One region of the Geobacillus sp. JS12 genome, then DNA from elsewhere that is predicted to be linked to it. Evidence: riboswitches for the same ligand, from Rfam matches in the RefSeq annotation. Region 1 holds a riboswitch; the other holds the start of a gene.
The links. A riboswitch is a leader RNA that binds a small molecule or an ion and turns the genes downstream of it on or off. The one in region 1 is predicted to bind thiamine pyrophosphate.

Region 1 (15,303 bases):
GGAAATTGGAATGAGCCCCATTTTGTATTATAATGAATTGTAGTAAATAAGAACTATTTTTCGATAGATGGAACAATAAAGGAGAAAAATAGCATTCGAATCCGTTTTCCCCAGCGCTGGAACGTGCGATAGTGGAAAAGCTGCCATGTTGCTTTGGCCGGCGCATAAGCATAACAAAGATAGGGGAAATGCCGATGAAGCCCAGGGCCATGATCCGAACGATGGCAATCATGAAAACGGCGGACATTTTAAAAGCGATGGACATTACCGAGGAACTGGCGAAGAGAATGGGGTTTTTGCCGCGTGATTGCCTTTTTCTTCGGCTCGCGACCGAGGAAGCGTGCACGAATGCGTATGAATATTGTCAAAAAACGAGAAAACTGCCATTTAGGATATTTTGGAAAATGGAAGCGAGACAGTTTATGATCATTGTCAAACAGCGAGGAGGATGCTTCTCCGTAGCCCAAACCGATGTCGTCAACACAGGGCCGCGCGGCAGAGGGCTGCAGCTGATCACCCATATTGTCGACGATGTATACGTGAAGCGAGCGGGAAACAACGTCTTGTTTTGCATGTGCAAATGCAAAAAATGAGTGACCATTGGAGGAAGCAAGATGAGGATGAGACAAGGGGCAATTTGCGCGCTGACATGGGCAGAAGATATTACCTTAAACAACGTCGAATCGTTCCGTCAAGCGCTGGAAAGGCTGCTGGACAAACAGGCGGATCAATTGATCGTCAACATGGAGGGGGTCAACTACATAAACAGCGCCGGACTCGGTGTCATCGCTGACAGCGTCATGGAGGCGAGAGCCCGACAAAAAGAGTTGGTCATTGCCGGAGTGGAAGGGTCGCTTGCAGAAATTTTCCATATTGTCAAATTTTCTTCGTTTATCAAACTATTTGCCACAGAGAAGGAAGCCATGGATTATTTCAGTGGAGAATGACGTTCTATGGTGGATGGGTTTTGGGAACATGTTCAACGTTATGACCACCTCGCGTGGCGGGAGCTGCTTCTCGGCTTGGAAAAAATGAATGTATTCGTTGGGCCGGGCGATTATGTGTATTGGCTCGCAGCGCCGGAACAAAGGCGGCTCTTGTTCATTTCGTCATCATGCGAGCAGCTGTACGGCCTGCCTCCGGACGACTTTTACCGCGATCAAGACATATGGGCAAAAGTGTCCTACCCAGATGACCGCGCCAAGGCGGAAAGAAAATGGTCGCTCCTTTCGGAAGCGGATGCGGGCGCCCAGACGTATCGCATTATCAATCAGCGGGATGGCTCCGTCCGTTGGGTGCTTGAACAGACGTTTCCTGTGCTTGGCCAATTCGGGGAAGTGAGGCTTGTCAGCGGGATTGTCGCTGATCTGACAGAAGCAAAGCGAAACGAGAATGAACGACAGCTCGCTGAACAAGTGTACAAAGCGATGGAACAGGCGATGCTCGTCACCGATGGCCAGTTTGTCGTTCAGTTTGTCAATCCGGCGTTCACAAAAATCACTGGTCATGATGTAGAGATTGTCGGTCAGCCGTTGCATACGCTTTACGCGGGTTATTACGAGGCCTGGCTTTATGAGGTGATTCAAGCGAGCACTGGGGAAAGTGGAGAATGGAGGGGGTGGGTGCGCTGGCGGCGGAAAAACGGTTCGGTCTATGTCAGGCAGACGACGGTGCGGGCTGTGCCCGGCCATGATGGAGAAATCGCGTTTTACTTGTTTTTATTTGCCGGTCCAACTTACGAGAACCTATACATCGCAGCGATGAAAGATGACTTGCGGCTGGCCCGCGAGGTGCAAAAGCGCGTGTTGAGCAAGCCGTTGTCGGCCAAAGGAATCCAGATTGCCGGAACGTACATCCCATCGCGGGAGCTGGGTGGCGATATGTACGCCTGGTATCCGATCGACAAACAGCGGTACGGCATTTTTTTAATGGATGTGATGGGTCATGGGGCAGCGGCTTCGCTCATTTGCATGTCGGTCCGCTCGCTCTTAAACGGCGTCATCCGCAAAGGGATCGTTCCGACGGAAGTGTTTCGCGAGTTGAACCGCCATATGCGCCAGTTGTACCATGAAAACGGGCGGATGACGTATTATTTCACCGCCGTATATGTTCTGGTGGATGTCAAGGAACGGATGATTGAATATGCATCAGCCGGCCATCCGCCGGGGTTTTTGTTCCAACCGGATGGAACGGTGGCGGAGTTGGACCGCGGCTGCGCGCCGATCGGGCTGCTTCCGCGCCTTTTTGTCGACAGCGGCCGGTTGCGCTACGAGCCGGGGGCGACGCTTGTGTTGTATTCCGACGGGGCGATCGAAGGGGAAACGGGTTCCGTCCGGCAAAAGATTGAAGCGTTCCGCGATGCGCTGGCGCCGCATATTTTATTGGACGAGCAAGTGCTTTTGGACCATCTGCGCCGCCATTTTGCGCAAAAAGGGCCGCTTCCAGACGATTTTTCGGCTGTGGTGGCGAAGCTGGGCTAAAGAAATTGCTGCAAGAAGATCGATTCCATCATCTTGAGCGTGTGTAGCAGGGACCACCGCATCGAAGCAAAAAATCGATGTGATGTCGAAAAAACCGATTTTCTTTTATACGCCATTTACGGTAAAATGAAGACAATTATACTGTTAATGGAGAATACAATATAGAAAAGGCAACAGGAGGGAAGGCATATGGCGGTGACAAATCCGGCTGGATTTTGGAAGCGGCTGTTGGCTAACTTGTTGGATGCGATTGTCGTCGGTATTCCGATTTCGATCATCGGCTATTTCATCACTGGCAGTTGGGAAACGAACTGGTTTACGTCATTAGCGAACATCCTTTACGCGTTAATCGTTCCGGCTGTTTGGTACGGATATACGGTCGGCAAGCGGATGCTTGGCATCCGGATTGCGAAAGTCAACGGCGGAAAAGTCGGCATCGGCACGATGTTTTTGCGCTCGTTCGTTGGCGGACTCGTATACTTTATCACGTTCGGCATTGGTCTCATCATTAGTGCGATTATGGTCGCTGCAAGAGAAGACAAACGCTCCATTCACGATTTTATCGCTGGAACGTATGTGACAACGGAAAAACCGGCGGTGTAAAGCGGAAAACAACAGGTGGTGCCCCAATCGAACGGGGCGCCTTTTTTTATTTTCTTCACCGATTAGAAGCGAGCAAAAGCATGATGTTTTTGAGCGGGTCCTTGTTAGATCAGAAAACTTTGCAACCACCCCTATTCATGATTAGGGCTAGGAAGGAAAATGAACGTTCATTCACGAATCTATTTATGTGGTAAAGAAATAAGAAAGGTGTTTGCATCATGGCAAAAGGAGGAGAGCGTTTTGTCATTAGCAAGTTATATCATCCGCACCATGTTCATCGTCATCCCTGGCACAGCGGCGATCGGCATGGCCACATGCCTGGTCAACGGCATTCGCGGGGCGGCATTTTGGTGGACGCTTGTTGCTACGGTGCTGTTTGGCGCGATGCTCGGTTTCGTTTCGGCAACGCTCAACTATCGACGGTTTGTTGCCCCGATTGCCGTTATTAACGAACATTTAGGCAAGATGACAGGCGGAGATTTGACGGCGCGCATACCGCTTGATCGCGTGCAGCAGCTGCGGCCGATTGCGGCGTCGTTAAACGATATGGCAAACGCTTGGCAAAGTGTGATGGGGCAAATCCAACATCATGCCGAAGAAGTAGCGCAATATTCTCAGCAGCTTGCCGCCGTCGCCGAACAGACGACGAAAGCGACAGAGCAAATTGCGACAACGATGGAAACGCTTGCGGCAAGTGCGGAGGAGCAGGCCGATGCTGTCCGCACCACCGCCGCGTCCGTGCATGATATTTCCCAAACATTGAGCGACGTCGCTTTCCATACGAAAGAAGTGGCGCACCGGGCTGAGAAAACATCGGCGAAAGCAGAGGACGGCAAGCAGTCCATCGGACAAATGTCCGAGCAAATGCAGTTCATTTACGATCATGTGCAAACGCTCGGCCAGGTGGTGAAAGGGCTTGGGGAGCGTTCCAACGAGATTGGACAGATTACGGAAGCGATCACTGGCATTGCGTCGCAGACGAATTTGTTGGCGCTCAATGCGGCGATCGAAGCGGCGCGCGCCGGCGAGCAAGGGAAAGGGTTTGCGGTTGTCGCGGATGAAGTGCGGAAGCTCGCAGAACAATCCGCGCGCTCAGCGCATCAAATTTCTGAGCTGATCGGTTACATTCAAGAAGAAACGAAGCGGGCGGTTGCGTCTGCCGAACAGGTGATCTCCGAAGTGGCGAAAGGATTGAACGTGGCGGAGGCATGCGGCCAATCATTTGCCCATATTCGGGAGGAGGTCGGCCAAGTGAGCAAACAAATTGGACAAGTATCGTCCGCCATCGAGCAAATGACGGAGCATGCCCGCCAAGTGAACGACGCACTCCAACAGATGACCAATATTGTCGAACAGTCAGCGTCCGGTGCGGCCAACGTATCGGCAGCGACGCAGGAACAAATGGCTTCCGTCGAGGAAATCGCCTCTTCGTCGACATCGCTCGGTCAGATGGCGGACGAGATGCGGGCCATGCTGAAGAAATTTTCTGTGTGAGTGAGGAAAAGGACGCTTTCTTCGAGAAAGAGGGGCTTTCAAACGACGTGTGGGAGTCAACGTTTGGAATAAAATGGTTTGCATCTTTGCCAATTGCCTGATAAAATGAAAAAAGTCAGTCATCATTGTGATACGCTTATCTGCTAGGGGAGTCCGAGAGCCGGGCTGAGAAAAGAACGCGATGAAGTTCTTTGACCCTTTGAACCTGATCTGGGTCATGCCAGCGTAGGGAAGCAGGCAGCGGGAACAGATGGACGTGTCTTGTTCATTTGGCCTTTTGCCTTCGATCAGGTTCCGGTGTCGGAACCTGTTTTTATTTTGAATCGGCCGCCATCGCCTATTCTCGTGTTTGCCCCGCTTCAGACGGTGTGGCTTCAGATCTGATCTTTCATAATTTTATGTTGAAAGGGGAAGCCACGCATGGAAAACATTCGCTCGTTTATGTCGTTTCCGGAAAGCCGCAAAGTGTACATCGAAGGGTCGCGTCCGGATGTGCGCGTGCCGATGAGAGAGATCGTGTTGTCGCCGACGAAAACGCCGCAAGGAACGGTGGAAAACGAGCCGGTGCGCGTCTATGACACAACCGGTCCATACACCGATCCTCATTTTGAGCCGGACGTCGAAAAAGGATTGCCGCCTCTTCGCCGCAACTGGATTGTTGAGCGCGGCGATGTGGAGGAAATGGAGCGGTCTTCTGTTGCGATCCAACGTTCGCTTCCGTTTGTGCGCCGTCCATTGAGGGCAAAGCCCGGAAAAACCGTGACACAAATGCATTACGCCAAACGGGGGATTATTACGCCAGAAATGGAGTTTGTCGCGATTCGTGAACAAATCGATCCAGAAATGGTCCGCCAAGAAGTCGCCGCTGGTCGGGCCATTATTCCGGCTAATATTAACCATCCAGAGAGCGAACCGATGATCATCGGCCGTCGTTTCCATGTGAAAATTAATGCCAATATCGGCAACTCGGCTGTTTCTTCATCGATTGAAGACGAAGTGGAAAAATTGCTTTGGGCGGTGCGTTGGGGCGCCGATACGGTCATGGATTTGTCGACCGGCAAGCACATTCATGAGACGCGCGAGTACATCATCCGCAATTCGCCGGTCCCCGTGGGAACGGTGCCGATTTATCAGGCGCTCGAAAAGGTAGGAGGGGTGCCGGAGAAGTTAACGTGGGACGTGTATCGTGAGACGTTGATGGAGCAGGCGGAGCAAGGAGTCGACTACATGACGATCCACGCCGGTGTGCGGCTTCATTACATTCCGCTCACCGCCAACCGGACGACCGGAATTGTCTCGCGCGGCGGCTCGATCATCGCCCAATGGTGTTTGGCCCATCATGAAGAAAACTTTTTGTATACGCATTTTGAAGAAATCTGCGAGATTTTGAAACAATACGATGTCGCGATCTCCCTTGGCGACGGCTTGCGTCCCGGCTCCATCGCCGATGCGAACGATGAGGCGCAGTTTGCGGAACTCAAGACGCTCGGCGAGCTGACGAAAATCGCCTGGAAGCATGATGTGCAGGTGATGATCGAAGGGCCCGGACATATTCCAATGCATAAAATTCGCGAAAATGTCGAGCAGGAACAGGACATTTGCCATGGAGCGCCGTTTTATACGTTAGGGCCGCTTGTCACCGACATCGCGCCCGGGTATGACCATATTACGTCAGCGATTGGCGCCGCCATCATTGGCGCTTATGGAACGGCGATGCTTTGTTACGTAACGCCGAAAGAGCATTTAGGGTTGCCGAATAAAGAGGACGTACGCGCCGGGGTCGTGGCCTATAAAATCGCCGCCCATGCGGCTGATCTGGCAAAAGGGCATCCAGCCGCTCAGCAGCGTGACGATGCGCTCTCGAAAGCGCGCTTTGAATTTCGTTGGAACGATCAGTTCAATTTATCCCTCGATCCGGAACGGGCCCGCGAATACCATGATGAAACATTGCCGGCTGAGGCGGCGAAAACAGCTCATTTTTGTTCGATGTGCGGGCCGAAATTTTGTTCCATGAACATTTCACATGAACTGCAACGGAAAATCAAAGAGGAGGGGATGAAAGAAAAAGCGCAACAATTTATTCGGCAAGGGTCATCGCTGTATCAATGACAAGAAGCGGGCTGCGATGCTCGGCATGGTGGAGAGGATATGGAAGTTCGATCAACGGAAAAAGCATGAGCTGGAAAACGCTCGGTGCTGATCGAAGCAGCGGAGGGGGGCGAACGTTCATCGCCCCTCTTGTTTGTTCTGCAAATTGGTGTGGTTCTTTATTATTTTTAAAATATATAATTTTCAAAAAATATATTTACAAATCGTTTCAGATGGATTATGATAATGGCATAAGGTGCAAATTTTGAATCATAGAATGATCATGCGGGGAAAACTGCGCAGTCTATCGCGACGCCTTCGCCGGCGCTTCGCTTCCATAGACAGCGGCCAGTTGCGTCATCGAACCGTGGATGATGCCGGCCGCTTCTTTTTATGGCGAAAGGGCCGGGTTTCAGAAGGTTGATCGCGTTTTTCTAGCAGCTTAGTGAAAAATTAACCACTTCTCCTGCATCGACCGCTTTTCGAGAAAAAAGATTTTGATGATGTCTTGATGTGAGAAAGCCATTGGTATTATAGGCTGCTTCTTGAACGTGAGACGGGCATGAGGGGGATGGGCGTGCGCATAAACTGAAACGAAGGGCCATGAGGAGGGATGGGATTGAACACATTTTCCGATATTGTGCAGACGATGCCGCCATATTTGTTCTCCCGATTTCAAAAGAAAAAAGAAGAACTGCTAAAGCTCGGGGTTGATGTCATTGATTTAGGGATCGGCGCCCCCGATTTGCCGCCCCCTTCCTTTGTCATCGAAGCGTTGAAAGAAGCGCTCGATGCGCCAGAACACTATACGTATTCGCCGTATGGCGGCTGCAGGGAGTATCGGGAAGCGGTCGCGCGTTTTTATGAACGGGAATATGGCGTCAAGCTCGATCCGGAGACCGAGGTGTTGGCGTTAATCGGCTCGAAAGAAGGAATCGTCCATTTGCTGCAAGCCGTTCTCAATCCCGGCGAGCTCGCCTTAGTGCCTGATCCAGGCTATCCTGTCTACCGGACGGCCGTCCATTTTGCCCGCGGCCAGAGCCGATCGCTGCCGCTCGATGCGCAACATGGTTATATTCCTCGGTTTGATGCGCTTCCCTCGTCCGTTTATGACCAAGCGAAAATCATGTTTCTCAATTATCCGAGCAATCCGACGGCCGCCGCTGTCGATTTGGATGTATTGGCCGAAGCCGTTTCACTTGCCCGTTGCCACCGGATGTTCATTGCTCATGATGCGGCCTACTCGTTCGTGACGTTTGCCGGTTTTCAAGCGCCGAGCATTTTGCAGGTGGACGGGGCAAAGGAAGTGGCGGTGGAATTTGGATCGTTGTCCAAAAGCTATAACATGGCCGGCTGCCGCATCGGATACGTGGTCGGAAACCGGGACATGATTCGAGCGCTTTCGGTGATCAAGAGCAACACGGATACGTGCCAGTTTATTCCGATCCAGAAGGCGGCGGTGGCCGCTTTGATGAACGGACAGACGTTTATTCGAGAAAATAGCCGCATTTATGAACAACGCATGAATAGGATGGTCGAGAAACTCCGAGAACTGGGCATCGACGTGCAGCGGCCGAAAGCGACCTTTTTCTTGTGGATCCCGGTCTATGACGGATACTCATCCGAACGATTTGCCGCCAAACTGCTCGAAGAAGCGGGAGTCATCGTCACACCGGGAACAGCGTTTGGACCCGCAGGGGAAGGATATGTCCGCGTATCGCTGTCAGCGTCGATGGAGCGTCTAGAGCAAGCCGTTGAACGATGGAAGCAAGTGAATTGGGAGGAATCGGCGCCATGAAGCGAACGATGCGTCACATCACGGTGGCTCAAGCCATCGTCGAATGTTTCAAACAGGAACAAATCCGTTATGTGTTTGGTGTGCCGGGGGAAAGTTATTTGCCCCTCCTTGATGCCATCTATGATGAGCCATCCATCGAGTTCATCTCCGCCCGCCATGAAGGGGGTGCTTCCTTTATGGCGGAAGGGTATGCGAAAGCGTCGCAAAAGTGCGGCGTCGTGCTGGCTACAAGGGCGGTCGGCGGAGCGAATTTGGCGATTGGCGTCCATACCGCGAGGCAAGATTCCACTCCGATGGTCGTGTTTTTGGGGCAAGTGAACAGCCGCTTCCTAGGGCGTGAAGGATTTCAGGAAGTCGATATGGAAGCGTTTTTTCGTCCGATCGCCAAATGGGCGGTCGAAATTCGCGAAGCCGAGCGGGTGCCAGAGCTGGTGCAACGGGCGTTTCGCACCGCGAAAACAGGGCGGCCCGGCCCCGTCGTCGTTTCACTGCCAGAAGATGTCTTTTCCAAAACGATAGCGGAAGCAGTGATAGCCGAGACCGATGTGCCGAAGCCGGCACCAAGGCAAGAAGATATACAGCACATTGAAGAGATTCTGAAGCGCGCCAAACGGCCGCTCGTGATTGCTGGCGGCGGCGTCAAATGGTCGGGAGCGGAGCAGTTGCTGCGCTTATGGGCGGAAAAGTATGCACTTCCGGTCATGGCGGCGTTCCGGCGGCATGACGTGTTTCCCCACAACCATCCATGCTATGTCGGACACCTAGGTCTAGGGTCGCCCAAAGCGGTCATCGAAACGGCCGAGCAGGCGGATGTGGTGATGGCATTGGGAACGCGGCTATCGGAAGTAACGACACAAGATTACCGTTTGCTCTCTCCCAATCAGACGCTGATTCACATCGATATTGACAGCGATGGATTCGGAAAAGTGTATGCACCGGATCTCGCGGTTTGGGCTGACTGTCAGGAAGTGCTGTCCCGTTTGCTCGATATCGCGGTGCGGCCGTCTTGGCAAGAATGGGCGGCTGAACGGAGGAAACGGTACGAACAAACGGCCAGGCTGCCGGTGGAACATCGCAATCTCTATGAAGTTGTGATGGCGAGCTTGGCGCGCCATTTGTCAAAAAATGCGGTCATTACGAACGATGCCGGGAATTTCGCCGGTTGGCTCCATGCTTTTTTCCCGTTTGGGGATGGGCACACGTACATCGGCCCGACGTCAGGAGCGATGGGATATGGCATGCCGGCCGCCATTGGCGCGAAACTGGCCTTTCCCGACCGGACCGTCGTTTCTTTATCCGGGGATGGCGGCTTTATGATGACGGTGCAGGAGTTGGAAACGGCCGCTCGATACGATATTCCGATCATCAGCATTGTGTTTAACAATCATATGTACGGCACCATCCGCATGCATCAAGAATTGCAGTTTCCGGGGCGGGTCATCGGCACCGATTTAGGCCGCGTGTCGTTTGCCCGTTTGGCAGAATGCCTAAACGGCCGCGGGTTCCAAGTACAGACGGAACAACAGTTCACGGAAGCGCTTCTGTTGGCGCTTGAGGCCAAGAAGCCGACGGTGATTGAGGTGTTGACCGATCCGGACCACATTTCGGTGGCCGCTACGATCCAGGACTTGCGGGCCAAGAGGAAGTCCTGACGATCATCGCTCGGCGTTCAATGTATAAATTATCTCAATAAATCATCTAGAAAAATGGGGGGAGTATACAGTGAAAATCCAAAACTATATCAATGGAGAATGGAAGGAGCCAAGCACCGGGCAATTTGCGCCGGTGATCAATCCGGCGACGGGGGAAACGATTGCCGAGGTGGCGATGTCCGGGCCAAACGATATTGACGAGGCCGTTCAAGCAGCCAAAGAAGCGCAAAGACAGTGGGCCCTCGTGCCGGCTCCGAAACGCGCGGAAATCTTGTATAAAGTTGGGATGCTGCTAAAGGAGCGGAAAGAACAGTTGGCCCGGCTGTTGACGATGGAAATGGGCAAAGTGATTGAGGAAGCGCGCGGCGAAGTGCAGGAAGGCATTGATATGGCGTTTTACATGGCGGGAGAAGGACGGCGGTTGTTCGGCGATACGACGCCGTCTGAACTGAAAGACAAATTTGCCATGAGCGTCCGCACGCCGGTTGGAGTGGTCGGCATTATCACGCCATGGAATTTTCCCATTGCCATCGCCACTTGGAAGTCGTTTCCGGCCATTGTTGCCGGCAATGCGGTCGTATGGAAGCCAGCGCCCGAGACACCGATCATGGCGCAGGAATTAGCTCGCATTTTTGAAGAAGCGGGCTTGCCGCCGGGAGTGTTTCATGTGGTCCACGGTGACGGGCCGACAGTCGGCAATGCGCTCGTCGAGCATCCGGATGTCAAGGTCATCTCATTTACCGGATCGAATGAAGTCGGGCGGATGATTGCGGAAAAATGCGGACGGCTGTTGAAAAAAGTGTCGCTCGAAATGGGTGGGAAAAATGCGGTGATCGTCATGGATGATGCCGATTTGACATTGGCGGTTGACGGCATCATCTGGAGTGCGTTCGGTACATCAGGCCAGCGGTGCACGGCGTGCAGCCGGGTCATCGTCCATGAGCGGGTGAAACAGGAGCTTGAGCGGCGTCTGCTGGAAGCTGTGAAAACATTGAAAATCGGCAACGGGTTGGATGAAACGGTCAAAGTCGGACCCGTCATCCATGAAGAGGCGCTGCAAAAGATCGACCGCTACGTGCGCATTGGTGTAGAAGAAGGGGCGAAATTGCTGATTGGCGGTCATCGACTGCGCGAGGGCGACTATGCGCGCGGCTTTTATTACGCGCCGACGATTTTCACCGATGTCACGCCGAATATGCGCATCGCCCGCGAAGAAATTTTCGGCCCGGTCGTGTCGATCATTTCCGTCCGCAGTTTGGAAGAAGCGATCGCCGTCAACAACAGCGTCGATTATGGGCTGTCAAGCGCCATTTTCACACGCGATGTCAACCATGTATTCCGAGCGATGCGCGATTTGGACACCGGCATCGTGTATGTCAACGCCGGCACAACGGGAGCGGAAATTCATTTGCCGTTTGGCGGCACGAAAGGGACGGGCAACGGCCACCGCGACTCCGGCGTCGCTGCGCTTGACGTATTCACCGAATGGCGGAGCATTTATGTCGATTTCAGCGGCAAGCTGCAACGGGCGCAAATCGATACCGATGATTGAACCGGGCTGTCGCTTGCAACATCGCCGGCAAAAGAGAAGTGAAGATCAACGTGGAACCTATATCGTGAATCGAAGCAGCGGCCGCGGCAAAGATGTGAAAAAAGCGGCTGTCATGTAAGCGTATGGCAAAGAATCGGTGACAGAGGGGGAAAGAACGATGAAAGTGCTCGTGCTTGGAGCGGGGCTGATGGGCAAAGAAGCAGCGCGCGATTTAGTGCAAAGCCAAGATGTTGAGGCGGTGACGTTGGCGGATGTCGATTTGGCCAAGGCGGAGCAGACGGTGCAGCAGCTTCATTCCAAAAAGCTTGCCGCTGTGCGGGTGGATGCCAGCGACAAGCGGCAGCTGTCGGCTTTCATGAAAGGGCACGATGTGGTTGTCAACGCCTTGTTTTACCAGTTTAACGAAACGGTGGCGAAAACGGCTATTGCAGCTGGCGTCCATTCTGTCGATTTAGGCGGCCATATCGGCCATATTACCGATCGGGTGCTTGAGCTGCATGAACAAGCCCAAGCCGCTGGGGTGACCATCATCCCCGACCTTGGCGTCGCACCCGGAATGATCAACATTTTATCCGGTTATGGGGCGAGTCAACTCGATGAGGTGGAATCCATCTTGCTGTATGTCGGCGGCATTCCTGTCCGCCCCGAGCCGCCGCTCGAGTACAACCATGTGTTTTCGCTCGAGGGGCTGCTTGACCATTACACCGATCCGGCCTTGATCATCCGCAACGGCCAAAAGCAGGAAGTGCCGTCCCTTTCGGAAGTCGAGCCGATTTATTTCGACCGGTTCGGGCCGCTTGAAGCGTTTCACACCTCAGGAGGGACGTCGACGCTCTCGCGCTCGTTTCCAAACTTGAAGCGGCTCGAGTACAAAACGATTCGTTACCGCGGCCATGCGGAAAAATGCAAGCTGCTTGTCGATTTGAATTTGACGCGCCACGATGTGGAAGTGGAGATCGATGGATGCAAAGTCAAACCGCGCGATGTGCTGCTTTCCGTCCTGAAGCCGCTGCTTGATTTGAAAGGGAAAGATGATGTGGTGTTGCTTCGGGTCATCGTCGGCGGCCGAAAAGGCGGGAAGGAAACGGTATTGGAATACGAGACCGTCACGTTTAATGACCGCGAAAACAAGGTAACGGCGATGGCGCGCACGACGGCCTACACGATTTCTGCTGTCGCTCAGCTCATCGGCCGCGGGGTGATCACAAAGCGCGGCGTCTATCCGCCGGAGCAAATCGTTCCGGGGGATGTGTATATGGACGAGATGAAAAAACGCGGCGTTCTTATCAGCGAGAAGCGGACGGTTCATAGCTGAACAGCGAGCGCTATAAGCAGGAGGATGGAAGCAGTTTCGTGAAAAAGGGCAATGCTTCGCCGCCGCGAACACGATGACAAAATGGCTGCGGCCGGGAAGCGAATTGTGAACAACGCCCGTTCCCGTTTGGAACGGGCGTTTTCTGATTTTAGACGCGAAATGATTGTGATCGCCTGTTTTTTTACGGCTATGCCGTTTTGGGTGCCGAAGTCTTGCGCTTGCGCCAGGAAAGGAACAGAAAGGCGATGAGCGCCAGCGCCATGGCGACCATAAACGGTGCTTTTGAGGAAATGGTGTGGCCGATGATGCCGGACAGCACCGGAGCGATGGCCGCTCCGAGCCAGCGGACGAAGTTGTACGTGCCGGACGTCACTCCCCGCTCATATGGCGATGTTTCCATCACATAGCTTGTAAACAAAGCGTTGTTGAGTCCGGAGACGAGCCCAGACAAAATGATGAGCGTTACCATAAGCCATGTCGGCTTGGCGACTACAAGAAGCAGCAATAAGGCTGCGAACATCAGCAAACCGTATGGCAAAATTTCCCTTGGTTCATATTGTTTCTCAAGCTGATGGGCGAGCACCGCTGAGCCATAAGCAAGGCAGAGCCCCCAGCCGAAGAAAACGAGGCCGATTTGGATGGCCGACAGTCCAATGATCAAAGGCGAATACGCCAATACGACGAAAAAGCCGTAATAGTAAAGCATGCCGCCGACCGCCCCTTTTAAAAATGGCGGGAACGAAAGCAACCGCCGCATTTCTTGCAGGCCGACCGCTTTTTTCGGCTTTCCTTTGTTCGGATCATAGACGAAAAAGGTGACGAGTAAAAAGGCAATGAAAATCAAGACGCTCGTGCCGATAAACGGATAGCGCCATGAATGTTGGCCGAGCAGTCCGCCGACGAGCGGACCGCCGGCCATGCCGAGGCCGATCGCCGCTTCATACAGGCCGACCGCGGTGCTTGCCTGCGGCGTCAACGCGATCAACAACGTCATGGCTGTGGCGAAAAACGTCGCATTGCCCAATCCCCAGCCGGCGCGAAAGAGCGACAGCTGCGGGATAGTAGAAGCAAAGCCGCACAACAACGAAAAAATCGTAACGAGGCCAAGCCCTGCCACCATCATTTGTTTATCGCCGACACGGCTGACAACAAGACCGACCGGGATCATCATGACCGCCATCGTCAAAATGTAGGCGGTAAACAACATTTCCACTTGCCAATGGGTGGCGCCGATGCTTTCGGCGATGACCGGCAAAATCGGGTCGACGATCCCGATGCCCATAAACGCTAAAAAGGCGGCGGCGACGGTAATCCATCGCGCCCTTGTTTTTCTCCCTTCCTCCACTATTCTTCTCTCCTTTCTTGCAAGAGGGCGTCTACCCGCTCTGCCATTTGTTCCAGCTCTTGCTTCAGCATGGCCATCTTCTTCATTTTCTCTTCCAGCATGGCGATTTGCCGACGCAATCCAGCGCTGATTTGTTCCAGTTCACGCCGTTTTTCGCTCCCAGCGGCCGCATGTCGATATTCCGCCCGATGCGTCTCCGTCGTTTCTTTCAGCGCCAAAAAATGCTGCAGCTCCTGCAGCGAAAAGCCGAGCACTTCGCGCGCGGCAACGATGTTTTTCAGCCGTTCGATGTCCTCAGCTGTATAAAGGCGTGTGCCGCCTTCGCTGCGCGCCGGCGGCTTGATCAAGCCAATCTCCTCATAATAGCGAATCGTCCGTTTTGTTAGGCCGGTTGCTTTGGCGACGTCATCGATTTTGAATCGCTCCATTCGGGGCCCCTCGCTTTCCCGTGATCACAGTGAACGATCTGTTTTACAAACATAACATTAACGTTAACGTTATATTTTTGTCAATAGCTATTTAGAAGGCCGGTGAAAAACCGCTGTTTTCCTTGATCGATGGGTGAACGTGTGAAAATAGGGGCTGATGCTACAAGGATTTTCTACTTGAGAAGCGATTCCGGGAAGCTGTTGCCCTAGTAAATCACCGGCCTTTTCGATGAGATGTATACCGCATCAAAAAAGAATATCCCGATTGGGTGCGGGATATCCATTGCTCGTCAAGGATCTGTTGGTTTTGCTTTTTTGGCTTCGAGCACTTCTTTGACCGCCGCTTCGATTTCTTGATAGCTTGTGCAGCGGCAAATATTCGACTCCAGCCATTCTTGAATCGTCGCCTCATCGGCGTTTGGATGCCGCTCGATGAGCGCGTGGGCGTTCATAATGAACCCAGGAGTGCAATAGCCGCACTGAAAGGCGAAGTGGCGGACGAAGGCGTGCTGAATGGGGGCATCATCAAGCCCTTCAATCGAGGTGAT
Region 2 (15,303 bases), 200 kb from region 1:
CTGGAGACAATCAATGGGTGCTTCATAGTCAGTTGCTGGTTAAGCCGATGGGTGCAATTACATTTTTTGCGCCAAAGACTTGTTTTATACTTTTGTGAAATAGGAATGGGGAAAAACGTTCCTATAGAACCAAATGATACGTTAGTTGAAGATGAAAAAATATCTTTAAATTTTTCAGAATAATGAATATAATAGTAGCGTAAAGGATTCTGACAAATAAAAAAGGAGGAAGCCGTGTGAAGGGGCTAAAATCGATTTTGTTATGGGGCCTGATTTCCATCCTCGGGGCTGCCGCGTTTGCCATTTTGGCTTTAAGCCGCGGTGAGTCGGTCAACGCGATGTGGCTCATCGTGGCTGCGGTGTGTACGTATGCGGTCGCCTACCGTTTTTACAGCCGGTTTATCGCCCGCAAAGTGTTCGGTCTTGATGATAACCGAAAAACGCCGGCTGAGATGTTCAACGACGGGAAAGACTATGTCCCGACGAACAAATGGGTGCTGTTTGGCCATCATTTTGCCGCTATTGCGGGAGCGGGGCCGCTTGTCGGACCGATTTTGGCCGCGCAGATGGGGTACTTGCCGGGGACGCTTTGGATTGTGATCGGCGTTGTGCTCGGCGGAGCGGTGCAAGACTTTGTCATTTTGTTTGCGTCGATGCGCCGCAATGGGAAGTCGCTTGGCGAAATGATCAAGGAAGAAATGGGACCGGTGACGGGCTTGATCGCAGCGCTTGGCATTTTGGGCATTATGATTATTTTATTGGCCGTATTGGCGCTCGTTGTTGTGAAAGCGCTTGTCGGAAGCCCGTGGGGATGTTTACGATCGCCGCGACGATTCCGATTGCGATTTTGATGGGCATTTACATGCGCTTCATTCGCCCGGGGCGTGTTGCCGAGGCGTCGCTTGGGGATTTGTGCTGTTGATTTTGTCGATTGTGGCCGGTCAGTACGTCGCAGAGCATCCGACGCTTTCGGCGATGTTTACGCTCAAAGGGGAAACGATCGCGATCTTAATGATCATTTACGGATTTGTCGCTTCGGCGCTGCCGGTATGGCTGCTGCTTGCGCCGCGTGACTATTTGAGCACGTTCTTGAAAATCGGTACGATCGTTGGACTGGCGCTTGGCATTTTCGTCGTCATGCCGGATTTGCAAATGCCGGCAGTGACGAAATTTATCGACGGTACAGGACCGGTCTTCGCCGGCAATTTGTTCCCGTTCTTGTTCATCACGATTGCCTGCGGCGCAGTGTCCGGGTTCCACGCGCTCGTTTCATCCGGCACGACGCCGAAGATGATTGAGCTTGAAAGCCATGCGCGGCCGATCGGCTACGGTGCGATGTTGATGGAGTCGTTCGTCGCGGTTATGGCGATGGTGGCGGCTTGCGTCTTGACGCCAGGGGCGTATTTTGCCATCAACAGCCCGGCGGCGGTGATTGGCCAAGATGTGGCGCAGGCGGCAAAAGTGGTATCGTCATGGGGTTTCACCGTCACACCGGATATGCTTGCGCAGCTGGCGAAAGACGTCGGCGAGCAAACGGTGTTGTCGCGCACGGGCGGGGCGCCGACGTTGGCGATCGGGATGGCGCACATTTTATCGAGCGTCATCGGTGGCAAGGCGCTTATGGCATTCTGGTATCACTTTGCCATCCTGTTTGAAGCGCTGTTCATTTTGACGACGATTGACGCCGGCACGCGCGTCGGCCGCTTTATGATCCAAGATATTATGGGGACGTTCTACAAGCCGCTTGGCAAAACGGATTCGCTTGCCTCGAACTTGATCGCCACGACCCTTTGTGTGTTGGCGTGGGTTACTTCCTGTACCAAGGCGTCGTCGATCCGCTTGGGGCATCAACACCCTATGGCCGCTGTTTGGCATCGCCAACCAAATGTTGGCGGGCATCGCCTTGTTGTTTGCGACGACCATTCTATTTAAAATGGGCAAAAAGGCATATGTTTGGGTCACGCTCGTGCCGACGACATGGCTTTTGGTCGTCACGCTGACGGCAGGGTATCAAAAGCTGTTCCATGAAAACGTTAAAATTGGGTTCTTGTCGCATGCGAAAATGTTCCAAGACAGCTTGAGCCAAGGCAAAATTTTGGCGCCGGCCACGAATGCGGCGCAAATGCGGCAAATTATTATGAACGACTACATTGATGCGACATTGTGTGCGATTTTCATGCTCGTTGTGATTGCGATGTTGATCTCGGCGTTGAACATCTGGATCAAAGTGCTGCAAAACAAACATGTGCCGCTCAAAGAAGCGCCGTACGTGCCGCGCGATGGAGAAGGAGCGAAGCATTATGCCTAAATGGCTGCAAACTGTGTTGGCCTATCGCCGGCAGTTTCTTGACTTGCTTGTCGGCGTGCCGAGTTATGAAAAATATGTCGAGCATATGAAAACCCATCATCCGGGTGAGCCGATCAAGTCGCGGAAAGAGTTTTTCTGCGAGGCGCAAGAGGCGCGCTACAATGCCAAGGGCGGCAAAGTGTCGCGTTGCTGCTAGCGGCTGGAAAGGAAGGAGGGGGTCCCCTTCTTCCTTTTTTCAACGTCTGCATCGAAACGCTGTCCATTCCAGCCTAGGCTTGGCTATGAACATGTGGGAAAAGGGGATACATAACATGCGCGTTCTTGTCGTGGGAGCGGGGCGGTTGGCGGCTATTTCGGCGGACGCCTGCTCGAAAAAGGCGTCGATGTGACATTTCTCGTCCGTGAGCGGAGAAAGCGGGAGCTTGAGGAACGCGGGCTTGTCATCCGCAGCGTCCACGGCGATGCAGTGCTCGCGCCGAAACTGATCGCGGCCGGTGAACGGACGGAGCCGTTCGATCTTTTTGTGTTTTCAAACAAGGCGTATCATTTGGCGGGCGCCATCGCTGATGCTAAACCGTACGTCGGTGAGACAACGATGATTTTGCCACTCTTAAACGGCATGGCCCATATGGATGTGTTGCGGGAGTCATTTGGCGATGACAAGGTGTTGGGGGTCTTTGTTTCATCGAAACGACGTTAAACGAAAAAGGGGAAATCGTTCAAACAAGTCCGGCCCATGAAGTTCGTTTCGGCGAGTGGTCGGGAGAACGGACAGGGCGGGTGAAAGCGTTGGAATCGTTGTTTGCCGGCGCCAATGCCCGGTTTCGGTTAAGTGAGCGAATCGTTTCGGACATGTGGAACAAGTATTTGTTTATTGCCACTATGTCAGGGGTGACGACGCTGTTTCGCGCTCCGATCGGGCCGATTCGTTCCGGCGAGTACGGGAGCGTCATCATCAGCCGACTGCTTGGGGAAATCAAAATGATTATGCAAGCGCACGGCGCGCCGCTCACTGAGGAGATGGCCGAACGACAGCGCGTTCAGCTCGAACAGATCGCCCCGACGATGAAGTCATCGATGCAGCGTGATATGGAAAAAGGGCTGCCGATTGAAGCCGATCATTTGCAAGGGTATTTGCTGGAGCTGGCGAAACAGTATGACATCCACGCCCCGATGCTTGAAACCGTCTATCATAACTTGAAAATTTACGAAGCGGGCCGCACCGCTAATGAACGTTGATTATCGTTCGAATCGGCCGTTTGCCAGCATGTCGATCGTCTGGCAAACGGCTGTTGTTTTACGGGCGGCAATTGAAAACAACAGCCTAAAAATATTCATCAATCATTTTTTCGCTAGTCTTGAAAAAGAGAGTTGTATATTGCCGTCATGTAGTGTACAGTGGATAGTGAAAACGTGTGCACAAAGGGGAGGCAGCCTTGAAAAAAACATGGTGGAAAGAAGGCGTTGCGTATCAAATTTATCCGCGCAGCTTTATGGATGCCAACGGCGACGGCATCGGTGATCTTCGCGGCATCATCGAAAAGCTGGATTATTTGGTGGAGCTTGGAGTCGACATCGTTTGGATTTGTCCAATTTACCGGTCGCCGAACGCCGATAACGGATATGACATCAGCGATTATTATGCCATTATGGATGAGTTTGGAACGATGGATGACTTCGATGAATTGCTTGCCCAAGCCCATCGGCGCGGGTTGAAAGTCATTTTGGATTTGGTCATCAACCATACGAGTGATGAGCATCCGTGGTTTATCGAATCGCGGTCATCGCGCGACAATCCGAAGCGCGACTGGTACATTTGGCGCGACGGCAAAGACGGGCGCGAACCGAACAACTGGGAAAGCATTTTCGGCGGCTCGGCGTGGCAGTATGACGAGCGGACGGGTCAATATTATCTGCATATTTTTGATGTCAAACAGCCCGACTTGAACTGGGAAAACAGTGAGGTGCGCCAGGCGCTTTATGAGATGGTCAACTGGTGGCTGGATAAAGGTATCGACGGCTTTCGCATCGACGCGATCTCCCACATTAAGAAAAAGCCGGGTCTTCCCGATTTGCCAAACCCGAAGGGGCTGAAGTATGTACCGTCGTTTGCCGGGCATATGAACCAGCCTGGCATTATGGAATATTTAAGAGAGTTGAAAGAGCAAACGTTTGCGCGATATGACATTATGACGGTCGGCGAGGCGAACGGAGTAACGGTTGATGAGGCCGAACAATGGGTCGGGGAAGAAAACGGCGTGTTCAATATGATTTTTCAGTTTGAGCATCTAGGGCTATGGGAAAGGCGTGCGGATGGTTCCATCGATGTCCGCCGCCTAAAGCGGACGTTGACGAAATGGCAAAAAGGGCTTGAAAACCGCGGGTGGAATGCGTTGTTTTTGGAAAACCACGATTTGCCCCGCTCCGTTTCGACGTGGGCAATGACCGCGACTATTGGGCGGAAAGCGCCAAGGCGCTCGGCGCGCTTTACTTTTTTATGCAAGGGACGCCGTTCATTTATCAGGGGCAAGAGATCGGGATGACGAACGTGCGGTTCGATGACATCCGTGATTATCGTGATGTGTCCGCTCTTCGCCTGTATGAACTCGAACGGGCGAAGGGGCGGACCCATGAGGAAGCGATGACGATCATTTGGAAAACCGGGCGCGACAACTCGCGCACCCCGATGCAATGGTCTGGTGCCCCAAACGCTGGATTCACGACAGGTACGCCATGGATCAAGGTGAACGAAAACTATCGTACGATCAATGTCGAGGCCGAGCGGCGCGATCCGAACTCGGTATGGTCGTTTTATCGACAAATGATTCAGCTTCGGAAAGCGAACGAGCTGTTTGTTTACGGAACGTACGATCTGCTTTTGGAAAACCACCCATCCATTTACGCGTACACAAGAACGCTCGGACGTGATCGCGCGCTTGTAGTCGTCAACTTGTCGGACCGCCCGTCACTTTACCGCTATGACGGCTTCCGCCTTCAGTCAAGCGATTTGGCGCTCTCGAACTACCCGGTCCGTCCGCATAAAAATGCGACGCGTTTTAAGCTGAAACCGTACGAGGCGCGCGTATACATCTGGAAAGAATAAGAAGGAATTTGCCTTTCTGTGTGGAATGAATGAATACGGAAGGGAGATGATCAACATGGGACGGTCGATCCGATTCGCTACCCGATCGGAACGTTTCAAGCGCCGCAGCAGTTTGAGGCTGGGAAGGTGCAAGAGTGGATTGCTGCCATCCGCGGGCTGCCGAACGACTTAAGAACCGCTGTTTCCGGCTTGAACGATGAGCAGCTGAACACGCCGTATCGCGACGGCGGCTGGACGGTGGCCCAAGTCGTCCACCATTTGGCCGATGCAAGCATGAACGCGTTTTTGCGCACGAAATGGGGAGTGACGGAAGACGACCCAACGGTGAAGCCGTTTGCGGAAAGCGAATGGGCGAAAACAGCTGATGCCCGTACATTGTCGATTGAATCGTCGCTTTTACTGCTTGACGGGCTGCATGCGCGCTGGACGGTGTTGCTTGAATCGATGATGGAGGTGGATTTTCACCGAACCATTCGGCCGAAAGGGGCAGCGGGGGAGATGCCGCTGTATGTATTGACCGCGTTGTATGCATGGCATGGGAAACATCATACCGCACAAATTGTGTCGTTGCGCAAACGAAAAGGATGGTAAAGGCTGCCGATTGTTCGGCGGCTTTTTTCTTCATCCTATTTCGCGCAGGAGAATCCCACTTCAACGACCAAAGGGAGTAAGTGGGAGAGGAATGCGCGTTCCCCCTTTCTTTTGTGTATGATAGAATAAAGGCATGGAGAAAACCGTTCAATAAAGGCACTCCCATAACGGCTGCTCGATGGATGGAGTTGGTTGCAGGAAACGTTGCAACCGTCAAACATCGATCGTAGGTCCGTCTGTTGTGTGTGGAAGCCAAGTACTGCCAACAGACACACCGAGAGAATCGGTAACGATGCAGACATGACCTGCGTGGTTGGGCAGTTGTCAACCTGCCCCTGATGCAACCCCAAGTCAAGGAAGGAGGACGAAGTCCGTTTGCACTTCTGGGGAGTTGCAAGCCCTCACTTCAAGCGTTCGCGAAGTGGGGGTAGTTGACGCATCATAGAAGGATGGTGCTGCGCAAACAACACCCGGGAACCGCCGGCTGGGCGGGGCTTTTTTGTCGTCATCTTGCCGGGAGAACAGTGAAATCACATTTTGCTTAAACGGCGGCATAGGATTATGTTATACTAACAAATATTAAGGGACACGAAATACATCGTTCGCAAGGGGATCGGTATGGGAGCGGAGCAGCAGCCGCTTATGGCAGAACAAAAAGAAAAAATATGGACGAAAGATTTTGTTTTGATTTGTTTGGCCAATTTTTTTGTGTTTCTTGGGTTTCAAATGACGCTGCCGACCCTTCCGCTGTTTGTCGAGCATTTGGGCGGCAACGATCAGCTGATTGGCGTTGTCGTCGGTGTGTTTACGTTTTCGGCGCTCATCGTCCGTCCGTTCGCCGGCCATGCGCTTGAGACGAAAGGGCGCCGGTTTGTGTTTTTATTGGGGCTTCTCATTTTTGTCATTTCTGTCGGTTCCTACAGCTTGATCTCAAGCATTTTCCTTCTCTTTTTGATGCGGGTCGTCCAAGGAATTGGCTGGGGTTTTCGACAACCGCTTCCGGAACGGTGGCGACGGACATCATTCCAGCGAGCCGCCGCGGGGAAGGAATGGGCTATTACGGGCTGTCGGGGAATATCGCCTTGGCGTTTGGTCCGTCGCTTGGACTTGTGCTTGCCGCTATGATTCCGTTTAGCCATCTGTTTGCCATTTGTGCGGCGCTTGGAGTTGCTTCGGTGCTGTTTGCCGCCGCGATCACGTATAAAAAAGCGGAAGCCGTGCATGGCAAAGGGGCGAACAGATGGGATTTGTATGAAAAAAGCGCTTTGACCCCGTCGTTGCTGTTGTTTTTCTTGACGGTGACGTTCGGCGGCATCGCCTCATTCTTGCCTCTATATACGGCGCAAAAACAGATCGGCGGCCTGCAGCTGTACTTTTTGCTTTACGCGCTGGCCTTGATGGTGACGCGAACGTTCGCTGGCCAGTTGTATGACCGAAAAGGGCATCGAGCCGTCTTTCTCCCTGGTGCGGGGCTTATTTTGCTGGCGATGCTTCTTCTCGCTTGGCTGCCGGGAGAATGGGCGTTGCTTTTGGCGGCGGTGCTGTACGGTTTCGGCTTTGGCATGGTGCAACCGGGGCTGCAGGCGTGGTCCGTCGAGCGGGCGCCTGCCCACCGCAAGGGAATGGCGAACGCGACATTTTTCTCGTTTTTTGATTTAGGGGTCGGCGTCGGGGCGATGGTGTTTGGCCAAATCAGCCATTGGTTCGGCTATCCGAGCATTTATTTAGCTGCTAGCGGTTCGGTGCTCCTTTCGATGCTTGTCTATCTGTCGGTCTTGCATAAAGAACAATCGCTTCGCCCCAGGGAACGAAAAAACGCTTAGGGATAACCCCTAGGCGTTTTTTCTGCCCAGCGGCGCATCGAAACGGCCTTTGAGAGCGGCTCGTCACCGCCGGGAATGCACTTCGTAAATGGCGAATTTTAAGTAGTCGCCTTCTTCCGCGGCAAGGAGTTTCGGGTGGTCGTAGCCGGCGCCGTTCCAATATACTTGGCGCAGCACTTTTTTCGCGTCAAATGCGGCATCAGCGATCATCTCTTGAAATAGGTGCGGGCGGACGTGGTACGAGCAGCTTGATGTGACGAAAAAGCCGCCGTCTTTGACAAGCTTCAATCCGTTTAAGTTAATGTCTTTATAGCCGCGCAGCGCCTTCGGGACGGCATGGGCCGATTTCGCGAACGCCGGCGGGTCGATGATGACGACATCCCACTGTTTGCCGGCGCGCACCGACTCGCGCAAATAGTCGAAGGCGTTGGCGACGACAAATTCAACGTTCGTGAATCCGTTTAACGCGGCGTTCCGTTTCGCCGTTTCGATGGCATGTTCAGAAATATCGACGGCAGTAGCATGTTTTGCCCCATACAGACAAGCGTTTAGCATAAACGAGCCGGTATGGGTGAAGCAGTCGAGCACGGTCGTCTCCGGGCCGATGAGCGGACGAAGAGCGGCGCGGTTTTGCCGTTGGTCGAAGAAAAAGCCGGTTTTTTGTCCGTTTTCAATATCGACGATGTATTTCACGCCGTTTTCCTCGATTTCGATTTCCGTTTCCGCTTCTCCGTACCAAAAGCCTTTTTCTTGTTTGAGGCCTTCAAGCTCGCGGACGGACACATCGTTGCGCAAATAAATGGCCCTTGGGGCAAACACGTCAAGCAAGCCGCGCAAAATCCAGTCTTTCCGCCTTTCCATGCCGAGCGCCAAAATTTGCACAACAAGCACATCTTCATATTTGTCGACGATCAATCCGGGCAAAAAGTCGGCTTCGCCATAGACGGCGCGGCAGGAGCGAACGCCGGGAATCATCCGTTCACGGTACGCCCACGCCTGACGGATGCGGTCGATGAAAAAGCGCTCATCGAGTTCATCGTTTCGGTTTTGCGTCAAGACGCGGACGATGATTTGCGAAGCGGGGTTGATATATCCTTTCGCCAGCCAATAACCTTGATGATTGTAAACGTCAACGAAGTCGCCCGGCGTCGCATCGCCTTCGATGCGGTCGACTTCACTTCGAAAAATCCATGGATGCCCTTGCTCAAGCCGTTTTTTCCGTTCTCTTTTCAGGATGACCTTCGCCATCGTTTCCACTCCCATTCCGTCGTCAATTGCTGCGTTTCCATCATAGCGGATTGCAACGCATAGCGCAACGTCGGAGAAAAAAAGATTGACAATCGTTCGTGCCATGGTATGATTAAGTGTAAAGAAAACTGAAAATTGCACCATCATCCACTAGGGGGCCTTTAGAAAGGCTGAGATCAAAGTGTGCCTTTGAGACCCTTAGCACCTGATCTGGGTAATGCCAGCGTAGGGAAGTGGAGGAGCAGCACAGCAAGGCTAGGCTTTGCCTTGCCAACGTCGCATGCCCACGCCGCTTTCTTTACGCCAATCGGCAAAGGAAGCGGCGTTTTTATTTTGCCAAAAAGGGGGAAAACGAATGTCATTTGCCAAACAATTGCGTCAAGCGGCCGATCCGATCTGGCAGGCGAGTTTCCGCCATCCGTTTGTTCAGGAGCTTGGCCAAGGGACGCTTGCGCGCGAGAAGTTTCGCTATTACGTGATGCAAGATGCCTATTATTTGCGCCATTTTGCCCGCGTGCAGGCGATCGGGGCGGCGAAATCGCCGGATTTGGCGACGACAGCCCGGTTGGCGCACCATGCACAAAGCACGTGCGAAGCCGAGCTGTCGCTGCATGAAACGTTCGCCGAGCTCTTGGGCATTACGGAAGAGGAAAGGGCGGCGTTCATTCCGGCGCCGACGGCGTACGCCTATACGTCGCACATGTACCGCGCGGCGTACGAAGGGCATCTCGGTGATGTTATCGCCGCCATTTTGCCGTGCTACTGGCTGTATTACGAAATTGGCGAGCGCTTGAAAATGTGCCGCCCGAATGATCCGATTTATGAAAAATGGATCGGCACCTACAGTTCGGACTGGTTCCGCTCGCTTGTGGAAGAGCAAATCGCGTGGCTTGACGACATCGCTGACGAGGTCACCGAAGAGGATCGCCATCGGATGAAGCGGCATTTCCTCATCAGCAGCGAATATGAGTACGAGTTTTGGGAGATGGCGTATCGGCTTGAGCAGTGGCCGTCGGCTGAATTGGCGGCGAGCCGTTGACGCAAGACAAGGAGGAGAACAGGATGGAAGTGAAGACAAAAGGGTTAAAATTGGCGGATATTTTAACGACGATCGTCATTGCGATTGTGTTTGGCATTATTTACAAATTATGGGGCCCGCTATATAGCGCGGTGGGAGCAGTAGGGTTTCATCTCGATCAACTCATTTACGGCATGTGGTTTATCGCCTCCTCGCTCGCTTATTTGCTCATTCGCAAGCCAGGGGTGGCGTTGCTCGCGGAGATTGCGGCTTCGTCCGGCGAGCTGATCATGGGATCGCAATGGGGGCTTGAAGTGCTCATTTACGGGGTCGTTCAAGGGCTGTTTGCCGAGCTCGTCTTTGCCGCCTTCCGCTATCGGCGCTTTGATGTGTTCGTTGTATCGCTCGGCGCGGTCGGGGCGACGATTGGCTCGCTCATCATGGACTTTTACAAAGGCTATATTGAGGCGCTCGCCCCATGGAATATGGCGCTCTTTTTGCTGGCGCGTTTTATCGGCGCCATCCTCATCTCCGGCGTGCTTGCTGTTTCATTGGCGAAAGCGCTCGAAAAAACCGGAGTGACGCAAATGTGGCGGCCGGCCTCGAAAGACGATTACGATGCATTGAACCGGTAAGGCGGCGAATGGCGATGAAACAAGCAATTGCGATTGATCGGCTGCGCCTGAAATTTCCCGGGAGCGACGGGCTGCTGTTTCGCGACTTGTCGCTTTCGATTGCCGAGGGGAGAAAGTGCTCCTCCTTGGTCCGTCGGGATGCGGCAAGTCGACATTATTGCAAGTGATGGCTGGCATCATTCCCCACTCGATCGATGTGCCGATGAAAGCGGAGCGCCTTAAGCGGCCGGAACGGTGGGGCTATGTTTTCCAAGATCCTGATGCGCAATTTTGCATGCCGTATGCGGACGAGGAAATCGCTTTTGCCCTCGAAAATCGAAGCGTGCCGCGCCACGAGATGCCCGTCCGCATCCGTGCGCTGCTGAACCAAGTCGGTTTGGAGATCGCTCCGCATACTGATATTCATACGCTTTCCGGCGGGATGAAACAGCGGTTGGCGCTCGCTTCGGTGCTGGCGCTTGAGCCGGATGTGTTGTTTTTGGATGAGCCGACGGCGCTGCTTGATGAAGAAGGGACGAAGGCGGTATGGCAAACGGTGAAGCAGGTGAGCCGCGGCAAAACGGTCATCATCGTCGAGCATAAAATTGACCATGTGCTCGACTTTGTGGATCGCATTGTCTTGTTCGGCCGCGATGGGCGCATCATCGCCGACGGCGAGGCGAAGGCGGTGTTTTCCGACTATAAAGACGTCATTGCCGCTGAAGGGATCTGGTATCCGGGTGTTTGGGACGACTATGACCGGACGGCAAGGCGGCGAAATCGCCATCAAGGCGAGGAGCTTCTTCGCCTCGCCCGTTTTCGCGGGTTCCGCGGCCGGGAGGCGAAAATCTATGTTCCTAAAGCAACGGTGCACGCCGGCGAATGGATTGCCGTCACCGGAAAAAACGGCGCCGGTAAAAGCACGTTGCTGCACGCGCTTATGCAACTCATCCGCACGGACGGAGAGTATATGCTGCTAGGCGCCGACATCAAGCGGCAACACCCGCTCTACCGCCATATTGCGTTTGTTTTCCAAAATCCGGAGTGGCAATTTGTCGCCCATTCCGTCCGCGAAGAGCTCGCCTACTCGCTTCGGCTTGAAGGGCGGCCGGAAGCGGAAATCGAAGAAACCATCACCCGCCTGTTGCGTGAATTTGACCTTGTTGAGCAGCAAGACCAGCACCCGTACCAGCTGTCAGTCGGGCAAAAACGGCGGCTGAGCGTGGCTGCTTCGATCGTCGCCGGCCAACGCCTCTTTTTGCTTGATGAGCCGACATTTGGGCAGGATGCGAAAAACACGTTCGCGTTGCTGGCGATGCTTGAATCATACCGTGAGCAAGGGGCGGCAATCATCATGGTCACCCACGACGAGCAAATTGTCCGTCGTTTTGCGACGAGACGGTGGGTCGTTGAAGATGGAGCGCTTGTTCGCGATGAGCGCCTTGCTGCTGTGGAGCCTGTATTGGCCGAAGGAGGAACATGGCGATGAACTGGGACATTCAGCGCCGTGAAACATGGCTTTATGAAGCGAACCCGAGTTTGAAGCTCATTGTGCTCGTCATGCTCTTTTTTGCGGTGTTGTTCATTCATAACCCGAACGTGCTGATTAACGTTTCGCTCGCTCTCTTCGTTTTGTTTTGCTTTGGCACCGGCTATCCGGCGAATGTGTTGTTTTGGTTGTTTTTGCCGTTTTTCCTCGTGTTTGTTTCGACGGCTTCATCGATGATGATGTTTGGCGAGGGAACGACGACATGGTTTCGCTGGGGGCTCATCCATGTTACAGCGGAAAGTTTTTGGCGCGGGGTGCACATCGGGTTTCGCGCTTTGGCGCTTGGGCTTCTCGGCTTGATTTTTTCGCTGACGACCCGGCCGGTTCCGTTGTTTTATTCGCTCATGCAGCAGTTGAGACTGAAGCCAAAGTATGCATACAGTTTTTTGGCGGCCGTTCGCCTATTGCCGATTATGCTTGAAGAGTTTCAGGCGATCCGCTATGCGTTAACAGTGCGCGGCGTGCCGAATAAGGGCGTCCTCAGCAAAATGAAGCGCTACGCCATTCCGCTGTTGTCGCAAAGCATCCGCCGCGCCCAGCGCATCGCCGTGGCGATGGAAGCGAAACAATTTTCTGGCAGCGGGCGGCGCACGTTTTATTATGAAATCGGGTTCGGCAAATATGATATTTGGCTTGTCGCCTTGTTTGCCGCTTTGATGTTCGCTGCCTACTATGTCGGTGTTCATTATCCGTATATTTCTATAAGCGATGTACGGTAGAAAGAAAGGGATGGCGATGGGGTTCTCCATTTCGTTTCCACCGGGCGTCAGACGGTTGACGAATTCGCCGCGATTTGTGCGCACACCCATCCGTATGCCGACCTGATTCATATTCGCGAAAAAGGGAAGACGGCGCGTGAAGTGGCGGCGTTTGTCGCGGCACTGCTTCGCGTCGGGGTGCCGCTGCAAAAAATCATCGTCAATGACCGGGTTGATGTCGCCGCTGTCTACGGTGTCAAAGGTGTGCAGCTTGCTTATCACAGCCTGCCGGTGCGCGCCGTCCGCCGCTCGTTTCCGGACTTGACGGTTGGTTGCTCGGTGCACGGGTCGGAGGAGGCGAAACAAGCCGAACAGGATGGCGCTCACTTTTGTTTGTATGGCCATATTTTTCCGACGGACAGCAAGCCCGGTTTGCCGCCGCGCGGTCTGGACTCGCTTGCGGAAATCGTGGCCGCCGTGTCCATTCCAGTCATCGCCATCGGCGGCATTCACGCCGGCAACGCCCGTCGGGTGCTGGAAGCGGGCGCAGCCGGGGTGGCAGTATTGTCGGCTGTTTTTTTCGCTGCTGACCCCGTTGCTGAGGCCAAGCGGCTGTCAGACATCGTGAAAGGGAGGGGATAGGGGATGACGCATCGGTATGACGTCGCCATCGTCGGCGGCGGAGTGATTGGGGCGGCCATCGGTTTTGAGCTCGCCAAGCGGCGGCATCGCGTCGCCATTTTTGAAAAAGGAACGATGGGAAGCGGGGCGTCAAGCGCGGCAGCCGGCATGCTTGGGGCGCAATCCGAGTTTTCGACGTCAACCCCGCTTGTGCCGCTTGCCTTGCAAAGCCGAGCTCTCATGCCGGCCTTGGCTGAAGAGCTGAGGGAGAGGACCGGCATCGATATCGGCCTTGTCGAAAAAGGATTGATCAAACTAGCGACAACGGAAGAGGAAGCAGACGATCTCTATCGCCATTATACATTTTGGCGGGGCATAGGCGAACCGGTGCAGTGGCTCACGAAAGGGGAGGCGCTTGAAATGGAGCCGCGTCTTGCGGCGGAAGCGCTTGCCGGCGCGATGTACATCCCTGGCGATGGGCAAGTGAGCGCTCCGGATTTGGCCGCCGCTCTCGCCTATGCCGCCGCCTCCGCCGGCGCTTGTCTGTACGAGTATACGGAAGTGTTCGACATCCGTTCCGACAGCAGTGGGCATGTGGTAGACACAACAGGCGGGACGTTTGCCGCCGAGGCGGTCGTCATCGCTTCCGGCGCTTGGGCGGCGCGGCTCGGCGCGCGGGTCGGGCTTTCGCTTTCCGTTTATCCGGTCAAAGGGGAATGCGTCATGGTGCGCACTCCGGTTCCGTTGTTAAAAACGACTGTATTTGCGAAAAACGGCTGCTACATCGTTCCGAAATCAGGAAACCGGCTGCTCATCGGAGCGACGTCCACGCCCGGCACGTTCGATCGGCGCGTATCGGCCGGTGGGGTGATGAACTTGCTTCACCGCGCCGCCAGTCTTGTTCCGGACATTGAACAGGCGGAATGGGTGGGGGCATGGAGCGGCATTCGGCCGCAGACCGAAGACGGCTTGCCTTATCTAGGCGAGCATCCGGAGCGGCGCGGCTTATTCGTCGCTGCCGGCCATTACCGGAACGGCATTTTGCTCAGCCCGTTGACCGGTCTGCTTGTCGCCGACTTAGTGGAGCGGAAAGAGACGGCGTTTGACCTTGCGCCATTTTCGTTGACACGCCATATCGGAAAGGTGGGGGTGGAATGACGTTAGTGATTAACGGGGAGGCAGTCGCCGTGCCCGACGAGGTGAAAACGGTGGGCGATTTGCTTGCCCATTTCCGGCTTGAGAACAAGCTTTGCATCGTCGAAGTCAATGTCCGCATCATCCAAAAACATGAGTATGAGACGACGGCGCTATGTGATGGCGATCGCGTGGAAATCGTTCATTTTGTAGGAGGCGGTTGAGATGTTGAAAATTGGCCCATATGAATTCTCTTCGCGGCTGTTGCTCGGCACGGGCAAATATCCGAGCTTGGACGTGCAAAAAGAAGCGGTGGAAGCATCAGGGGCGGAAATTTTAACGTTCGCCGTCCGGCGGATGAACATCTTTTCTCCGGAGCAGCCGAACTTTTTAGAGCAGCTCGATTTAAGCAAATATAAGCTTTTGCCGAACACCGCCGGGGCGAAAACGGCCGAAGAAGCGGTGCGCATCGCCCGGCTCGCCAAGGCATCCGGATTGTGTGATATGATAAAAGTAGAAGTGATCGGCTGCGACAAAACGCTCCTCCCAGACCCGATCGAGACGTTGAAAGCGGCGGAAATGCTGCTTGATGAAGG

Region 2: it holds a riboswitch for thiamine pyrophosphate, as region 1 does, so the genes downstream of both, tenA (thiaminase II) here and thiC (phosphomethylpyrimidine synthase ThiC) in region 1, are expected to answer to the same signal.

The regions. Positions count from the first base shown of each region.
Region 1 is NZ_CP014749.1:3,586,721-3,602,023, forward strand. Features, by position in the region: gene A0V43_RS17635 (ATP-binding protein) at 195-593, shown strand; gene A0V43_RS17640 (STAS domain-containing protein) at 615-947, shown strand; gene A0V43_RS17645 (PP2C family protein-serine/threonine phosphatase) at 954-2,480, shown strand; gene A0V43_RS17650 (RDD family protein) at 2,670-3,083, shown strand; gene A0V43_RS17655 (methyl-accepting chemotaxis protein) at 3,324-4,577, shown strand; TPP riboswitch at 4,713-4,826, shown strand; gene thiC (phosphomethylpyrimidine synthase ThiC) at 4,998-6,686, shown strand; gene A0V43_RS17665 (aminotransferase class I/II-fold pyridoxal phosphate-dependent enzyme) at 7,285-8,463, shown strand; gene A0V43_RS17670 (thiamine pyrophosphate-binding protein) at 8,460-10,115, shown strand; gene A0V43_RS17675 (aldehyde dehydrogenase family protein) at 10,186-11,667, shown strand; gene A0V43_RS17680 (saccharopine dehydrogenase family protein) at 11,825-12,982, shown strand; gene A0V43_RS17685 (MFS transporter) at 13,170-14,264, opposite strand; gene A0V43_RS17690 (MerR family transcriptional regulator) at 14,327-14,755, opposite strand; gene A0V43_RS17695 ((2Fe-2S)-binding protein) at 15,046-15,303, opposite strand, start outside.
Region 2 is NZ_CP014749.1:63,989-79,291, forward strand. Features, by position in the region: partial or broken gene A0V43_RS00430 (carbon starvation CstA family protein) at 339-1,932, shown strand; gene A0V43_RS20940 (carbon starvation CstA family protein) at 1,886-2,308, shown strand; gene A0V43_RS00435 (YbdD/YjiX family protein) at 2,301-2,504, shown strand; partial or broken gene A0V43_RS00440 (ketopantoate reductase family protein) at 2,620-3,547, shown strand; partial or broken gene A0V43_RS00445 (glycoside hydrolase family 13 protein) at 3,745-5,411, shown strand; gene A0V43_RS00450 (YfiT family bacillithiol transferase) at 5,445-6,002, shown strand; partial or broken gene A0V43_RS00455 (MFS transporter) at 6,621-7,825, shown strand; gene A0V43_RS00460 (class I SAM-dependent rRNA methyltransferase) at 7,889-9,073, opposite strand; TPP riboswitch at 9,216-9,322, shown strand; gene tenA (thiaminase II) at 9,429-10,112, shown strand; gene A0V43_RS00470 (ECF transporter S component) at 10,136-10,726, shown strand; partial or broken gene A0V43_RS00475 (ABC transporter ATP-binding protein) at 10,741-12,194, shown strand; gene A0V43_RS00480 (energy-coupling factor transporter transmembrane component T family protein) at 12,191-12,973, shown strand; gene tenI (thiazole tautomerase TenI) at 13,046-13,594, shown strand; gene thiO (glycine oxidase ThiO) at 13,598-14,731, shown strand; gene thiS (sulfur carrier protein ThiS) at 14,728-14,931, shown strand; gene A0V43_RS00500 (thiazole synthase) at 14,933-15,303, shown strand, end outside.